Regions from separate parts of the Bacillus sp. JJ1562 genome, predicted to be linked through region 2. Evidence: riboswitches for the same ligand, from Rfam matches in the RefSeq annotation. Region 2 holds a riboswitch; the other holds the start of a gene.
The links. A riboswitch is a leader RNA that binds a small molecule or an ion and turns the genes downstream of it on or off. The one in region 2 is predicted to bind FMN.
Positions count from the first base shown of each region.

Region 1 (3,424 bases), on a different contig from region 2:
CTTTTGTAATAGGAGTACATACGAGTCCACGTCCATGTGTGATCATAAAATTAATGACCTCTGGAGTTGCTTTATCGGCAAGTGCAATAAAATCTCCTTCATTTTCACGATCTTCATCATCACAAACAATGATTACTTTTCCTTGTTTTAGATCGGAAAGTGCATCTTCAATTGGATCAAACATTGTTGTCCCCCCTTTTATTTAAAGCCGTGTTCTTCTAAAAAGCTTGTGGTAATCTTGGATTTAGTTGATTTTTCGTTTACTAAAGATCGTTGCAGAAATGAGCTTACATACTTCCCAAACATGTCACATTCGATGTTTACAATGTCACCTACACCCTTTCTATGTAAAATCGTTTCTGATAACGTATGAGGGATCAAAGAGAGAGTAAACGTATTTTCCGTAAGTCCGAAAATAGTTAAGCTTGTCCCGTCCACCGCAACCGATCCTTTGTAAATCATAAACTGAACAAGTTCTTCTGGAACTTCAATTTCATAATACACGGCATTTCCTTTTGGTTCTTTTCGAACAATTTTTCCGATACCATCTACATGACCTGAAACAATATGCCCTCCAAAGCGGCCTCCAGCAGCCATGGCTCTTTCTAGATTGACAGCGTGATTACGTTTTAATTCGCGTAATGACGTTGATTTAACCGTTTCTGGCATCACATCAACATTGAAACCATCAGATGTGAATTCCGTCACAGTTAAACAAACTCCATTGACCGAAATACTATCACCTAAGTTCACATCCTCGAGAATTCTTTTAGCCTGAATCACCATTTCAATCGAATCCTGTGATCCGTTTATTGCTTTTACTTTCCCGATTTCTTCAACAATCCCTGTAAACATTTTTTTCACCTACACTCTCGGTTCGGCTACGATTTTTACATCTTCTCCGAGCTGTTCCACAGATTTAATTGTTAATTGTAATGCATCATCGATAGCTTCGATTCCAGTACCACCAATTGACGTAGGTGCTAGCTTTCCACCTACTAACTTTGGTGCAAGGTAGACGATGACTTGGTTAATTGCCTTTTCCTTTAAAAAGCTGCCATTCACTTCTGCTCCACCTTCAACATAAATGGAGGAAATGCCTTCTTCACCTAGACGTGTAAGCAAGGTGTTAATTGATAATTCAGACTCTTGCATTTTGATAATTCTAACACCATTTTTACCTGAAAATTCGTTCATTTTCTCCTCATTTACCCGATTGGATACAATAATCCAAGTCTCTGCCTCGCCGTCATTGACTACTTGTGCATCAAGGGGGGTTCTTAGGGTTGAATCCAAGATGATTCGAATCGGATTTTTGCCTGTCCCATTTGGAAGCCTTGTTGTTAAACTTGGATTATCTACAAGCACTGTATTTACCCCTACAAGAATCGCATCATGGATACTTCTATATAAATGAACATCATTTCGAGCAGCCTCACCGGTTATCCATTTACTTTCACCAGTTACTGTTGCTGTTTTCCCGTCAAGAGTAGTGGCAGATTTCAAAGTTACATAAGGAATTTTTTTATCTAAGAAATGATAAAAAACTGCGTTTAAAGCATCTGCTTGTTCCTTGCATACCCCGACCTCAACTTCGATTCCGGCTGCTTTTAATTTGGCGATGCCTTTTCCAGCAACGAGTGGATTTGGATCAGTCGTTGCAATAACAACCCTTTTCACATTACTATTCACTAAAAGGTCAGCACATGGAGGAGTTTTTCCATGGTGACTACACGGTTCTAAAGTTACATACGCGGTTGCATTTTGTGCCTTTTCACCAGCCATTCTTATTGCATGCACCTCTGCATGAGGTTCTCCGGCTTTAAGATGTGCTCCGATTCCTACAACACGTCCTTCATTGACAATGACTGCACCTACGACAGGATTGGGAGTGGTTTGACCTTTACCTGCCTTTGCAACATTTATCGCTAAATTCATATAATCTTGATCTCTCATCTTATCTACACACCTTTCTATTTATCATGTACTATTTACGGGGGTTCTATCTTTATTTGCCAAAACAAAAAGACCTCGGAAAACAATCCGGGGTCTTGGTCGATGTCATTTAAGCAGCAGAATATGTATTTTGCCCAACACAAATAAAGGTATTATGGACAAATTTTTTTCACATACCGTACTAACATCCTTCTCCCATCCAGACTCTAACTGTCGGCCTTGGATTCTCACCAAAGTCCACCATTTCAAATGAATTCTCATGGCATAATGCCTATTAACATAATAAAAATGTTAACATTAAAATGGGTCACGGGCTTAGAACAACTTGTTCATCACCGTCGGTAAGGAATTTCACCTACCCCCGAAGGAAAATATTTAATTCTTTTAGCGATGTAAAACAGTATAACATAAAGTATTCTTATTTTGTCGAATTTAATACTTTACGATACAGATTATGTATTTTAGTATTCATATGGATGATTAATTAAGCTATAAACAGCCAAAAAATAACTCCCCATGCAATCGAAATTAAAAGCAGAACAAATAATACCGTCCATCTACCTTTACCCATTTAGTTTCACCTCAATAATCATTATAAGACAAAGAAAAAGACACAACAAGAATGACCTGTTGTGCCTCGCATCTTACTCTTCCCAAACTTTAACTTCTTTCATGACATCGCCCTGTTTAATTCGGTACACAGACTCCAATCCCTCAATTACTTGTCCGAATACTGTGTGTACACCATCTAAATGAGGCTGTGACTCATGTACGATGAAAAATTGGCTTCCACCGGTGTCTTTTCCAGCGTGTGCCATAGATAATGCTCCTGGTACATGTTTATGTGGATTTCCTTCTGTTTCACATTTTATTGTATACCCAGGTCCACCAGTTCCATTTCCACGTGGGCAACCACCTTGTGCGACAAAGCCAGGAATTACACGGTGGAATGTTAGACCATTATAAAAACCTTCATTCGCAAGCTTTTCAAAATTCTCTACAGTTCCAGGTGCTTCATTTGGATATAATTCAATTACAATTTTTTCTCCATTTTCAAATTCAATGCTAGCTTTTTTCATTTGAAACCTCCGCTCCTAATCTTTCGTCCATATGTATTGAACGAGTTCATTTTACTATAAATGGTTGGAATAATCCAATGTGAAAGGGGGCGTTTTTCCTAAATACACGTCAAAAAGATATTTTTGGTGAAGAATAATATATAATATGTACGATGGGATAACCTTGCATAAAAAAATAAAAGGAGGAAACTAGTTTGAGATATAAACATATACTCTCATTTTTACTTGTGTTTTCACTCATTTTTCCATCACTTAGCTTCGCAGACGCTGCACCCGGAGATGTGATTATTACACTTGGTGAAGACTTAACCGAAACACAAAAGGAAGCAATCTTAAAAGAAATGAACGCACCGGAGAACCCACAGCTTGTCGTTGTCACTAACGCTGAA
Region 1 is NZ_JBALOQ010000018.1:40,312-43,735, forward strand. It holds partial or broken gene ribB (3,4-dihydroxy-2-butanone-4-phosphate synthase) at 1-184, opposite strand, end outside; gene ribE (riboflavin synthase) at 199-855, opposite strand; gene ribD (bifunctional diaminohydroxyphosphoribosylaminopyrimidine deaminase/5-amino-6-(5-phosphoribosylamino)uracil reductase RibD) at 865-1,956, opposite strand; FMN riboswitch at 2,140-2,329, opposite strand; gene V7097_RS12145 (peptidylprolyl isomerase) at 2,601-3,035, opposite strand; gene V7097_RS12150 (DUF1002 domain-containing protein) at 3,230-3,424, shown strand, end outside.
Region 1: it holds a riboswitch for FMN, as region 2 does, so the genes downstream of both, ribD (bifunctional diaminohydroxyphosphoribosylaminopyrimidine deaminase/5-amino-6-(5-phosphoribosylamino)uracil reductase RibD) here and V7097_RS14895 (ECF transporter S component) in region 2, are expected to answer to the same signal.

Region 2 (3,424 bases):
ATTTGGTGCATTTCTTGAAATGACTTTAACATCATAGCCAAGGTCAGTAAACTTTTTTGAAAAATAAGTACCCACAAAACCAGTACCACCCGCAAGGACAATCTTCTTTTTCATAGCCCCATCCCCTTTTTTATATCTTTTACTAGTTTACCATTATTTGGTGATTATTACGAAAAAGGATTATAATAGATTTGAAACTAATAGGAAGGTTGTGAGGTATGATTTACAAGAAGAGGACAGAATCCATCGACATGAAAATAATGAAGTCCCAAGATGCTCGAATGGATTTGAACATAACAGAGAAGCAGTATTTTTTAAATCAAATTAAGGGTTATGAAGGAGAATTGTTATTTGATTCATTCACAGAAAAGCTAGACTGTGATTGTTTGGTTTTAAATGATTTATTGCTTCAAATTAATAACATTACATTTCAAATTGATAGCCTGTTGCTTACACCCGAGGTACTCTATATATTTGAAGTGAAAAATTACGAAGTTGATTTTTATTACGAATCAGACAGGCTATACAAGAAACCCAAAATAGAAAGGAACAATCCCCTCATCCAGCTTAATCGCAGTGAATCCTTACTTCGCCAATTTCTCCAAAGTCACGGATTTACAATACCAATTCAAGCATATGTTGTCTTTGTTAATCCCTCCTTCACTCTTTACCAAGCACCACTCAATATTCCGATAATCTTCTCAACACAACTAAATGTATTTTTTCAAAATCTTAATAAGTCTACTACAAAATTAAATAATAAACATAAAGTGCTTGCGGAAAAATTAGTTTCATTGCATATGCAGGAGTCTCCCTATAGTGCGCTACCTGGGTATGAGTATGAGCAATTACGAAAAGGGATTTGTTGTGGGAAGTGTGGAAGTTTATCGGTGGAGATTAATGGTAGAAATTGCGTTTGTATAGGCTGTGGTCATAAAGAATTGGTTAATGATGCTGTAATACGCAGCGTGGAGGAATTGAAGCTTTTGTTCCCTGTATATAAGATTAGGACGAATTTGGTTCAGGAGTGGTGCAGGGTTGTGGAGTCGAAGAAGAGAGTCCAAAGAATCCTTGAAAAGAATTATAAAATCGTTAGAAACAATCGGTGGACCTATTACGAATAATAGTGTTTTTCAAGGGTTTGCTATTCGTAGATATTTTATAATAAAACTAACTAGGTTTGTATTTGAGGAGCCGTGTCAGAGACAAAAAGCTGATGAAATTGGCGATGTATGTCTTCGAGATCCAGTCTCAGAGACATTTAACGAGCGGACTAACTTTCTTTTGTCTTTGAGAAGCTCTATCAGGGACAAATAGCTGATAAAATTGCCGGTTTTTGTCTTCGAGAGCTAGTCTCAGAGACATTTAACGAGTAGACTAACTAGAATTTGTCTTTGAGAAGCTGTGTCAGAGACAAAAAGCTGATGAAATTGGCGATCTATGTCTTCGAGAGCTAGTCTCAGAGACATTTTAAAAGCGGACTAACTAGAATTTGTCTTTGAGAACTGGTGTCAGAGACAATTGGCAGACGAAATTGCTAGAGTTTGTATTTGATCCTCAGTCTCATGGACAATTCGAATCCAAAAGCCAAAAAATGTCTTTGTTCGAGATCTGTTGTCAAAAATAAATTTCTATAAAACTAAAACAAGCACCCTCCCGCGGGTGCTTGCCTATCAAATCATTTATATCGACGCTTGTTTATTTATCCATGGATGTAGACGAGCATACAGCAACATGAAGAGTGTTGTTACGATCAATCCTTTTAGTAAGTTAAACGGAAGGATTGCGTAAACCACCATTTTGAGTGTTTCTGGTGATGACATCGCCGGTATATTCAAGAAAAAGTTGAATGCCGGTAGGAAGACATAGTAGTTAAGAACACTCATGATAATCGCCATCATTGCTGTACCGCCAATTAATCCGATAGTTAAGCCTAATTTTGTTTTTAACAGTCTGAAAATGTAGTAGGTTGTTAGGACGAAAATAATCCCAGCTACAAAGTTAGAAATATGGCCGACTGGTACGCCTGTTTCACTGCCGGTGATGAAATAATCAATCATGTTTTTGAATAATTCAACTAATATACCGGCCATCGGTCCAAAAATTAGTGCTGCAAGTAATGCTGGAACATCGCTAAAGTCGACGTTCAAAAAGCTTGGGAATGTTGGCAATGGGAAGTTGAGAAACATTAAAATATACGAAATCGTACTCAACATTGCAATTGCCACAAATTGACGTAAAGGTATTTTTTTCATTTTTTCTTTCCTCTCCTCTTTTGTCGATCCACCTCAAAAGAAGAAAGGTTCGGCTTTTAAGACATACCCAAATAAAAACCCCCAAGAATTAGCTTCTTGAGGGAGTTAATGAAAAGGCATGCTTAATAAACGTTCAATCAATTAAAATTTTTTGAACGCGCAGAACCTCCATCTTCTCCCATCCAGACTATACTGTCGGCTTTGGAATCGCACCAAATCCTGCCTTGCGGCTCGCGGGCTTAGAGAGTACACTCATCACCGCCGGTCGGGATTTTCACCCGGCCCCGAAGATAGATCAATATTTAATTTCACTTTATTTTATCAAGTTTAAGGACTATTGTGAAGCAATATGCTTAAAACAGCTCAAATTCTTATGAAAAGCCCCTACTAAACAAGCGAGAGGCCAAGTTAACTTACTTTCCATCAACGACTTCTTTTAAAATTTCATATGAACGTTTTTGTTTATCCGGATCATAAATGTAAGAAACGGCCATTAGTTCATCGACATTATATTTTTCTTGGAAGCTTGTTAATTGATTGCGAATAGAATCCTTGCTTCCTAACAATGTAACACTTGACATGGAGGTTGCCATTTCTTTTTCTTGTTGGCTCCATAGACCATCCATGCTATCGACTGGTGGCTGTAATGGATTTTGTGTACCACGGACAATGTTTAAGAAAAATTGCTGCATGGTTGTAATTTCTCGTCTTGCATCTTCGTCTGTTTCAGTACCAATAACATTTAGGCAAACCATCATGTAAGGTGAGCTTAAATATTCGGATGGTTCAAATCGATCTCGATAAATGGAGATAGCCTCTTCCATAAATCGTGGTGCAAAGTGTGAAGCAAATGCATATGGGAGTCCTAATTTTGCTGCCAAATAGGCTGAATCCGTTGAAGAACCAAGAATATAGATTGGCACATTAGTACCTACTCCAGGATATGCTTTTACATAGCCTTGACGTTCCATCGGTCCGAAGTATGTTAGTAATGCATTTACATCATTTGGGAAAGTGTAAACAGAGTCATTATTTGATCGTCTTAATGCTCCTGCTGTCATCATGTCAGTTCCAGGAGCTCGACCAAGCCCTAAATCAAGGCGATTTGGATAGATGGTCGCCATTGTTCCGAATTGTTCAGCCACAACTAGTGGTGAATGGTTGGGTAG
Region 2 is NZ_JBALOQ010000022.1:143,385-146,808, forward strand. It holds gene V7097_RS14885 (TIGR01777 family oxidoreductase) at 1-114, opposite strand, end outside; gene V7097_RS14890 (nuclease-related domain-containing protein) at 219-1,124, shown strand; gene V7097_RS14895 (ECF transporter S component) at 1,683-2,255, opposite strand; FMN riboswitch at 2,422-2,551, opposite strand; gene V7097_RS14900 (LLM class flavin-dependent oxidoreductase) at 2,669-3,424, opposite strand, start outside.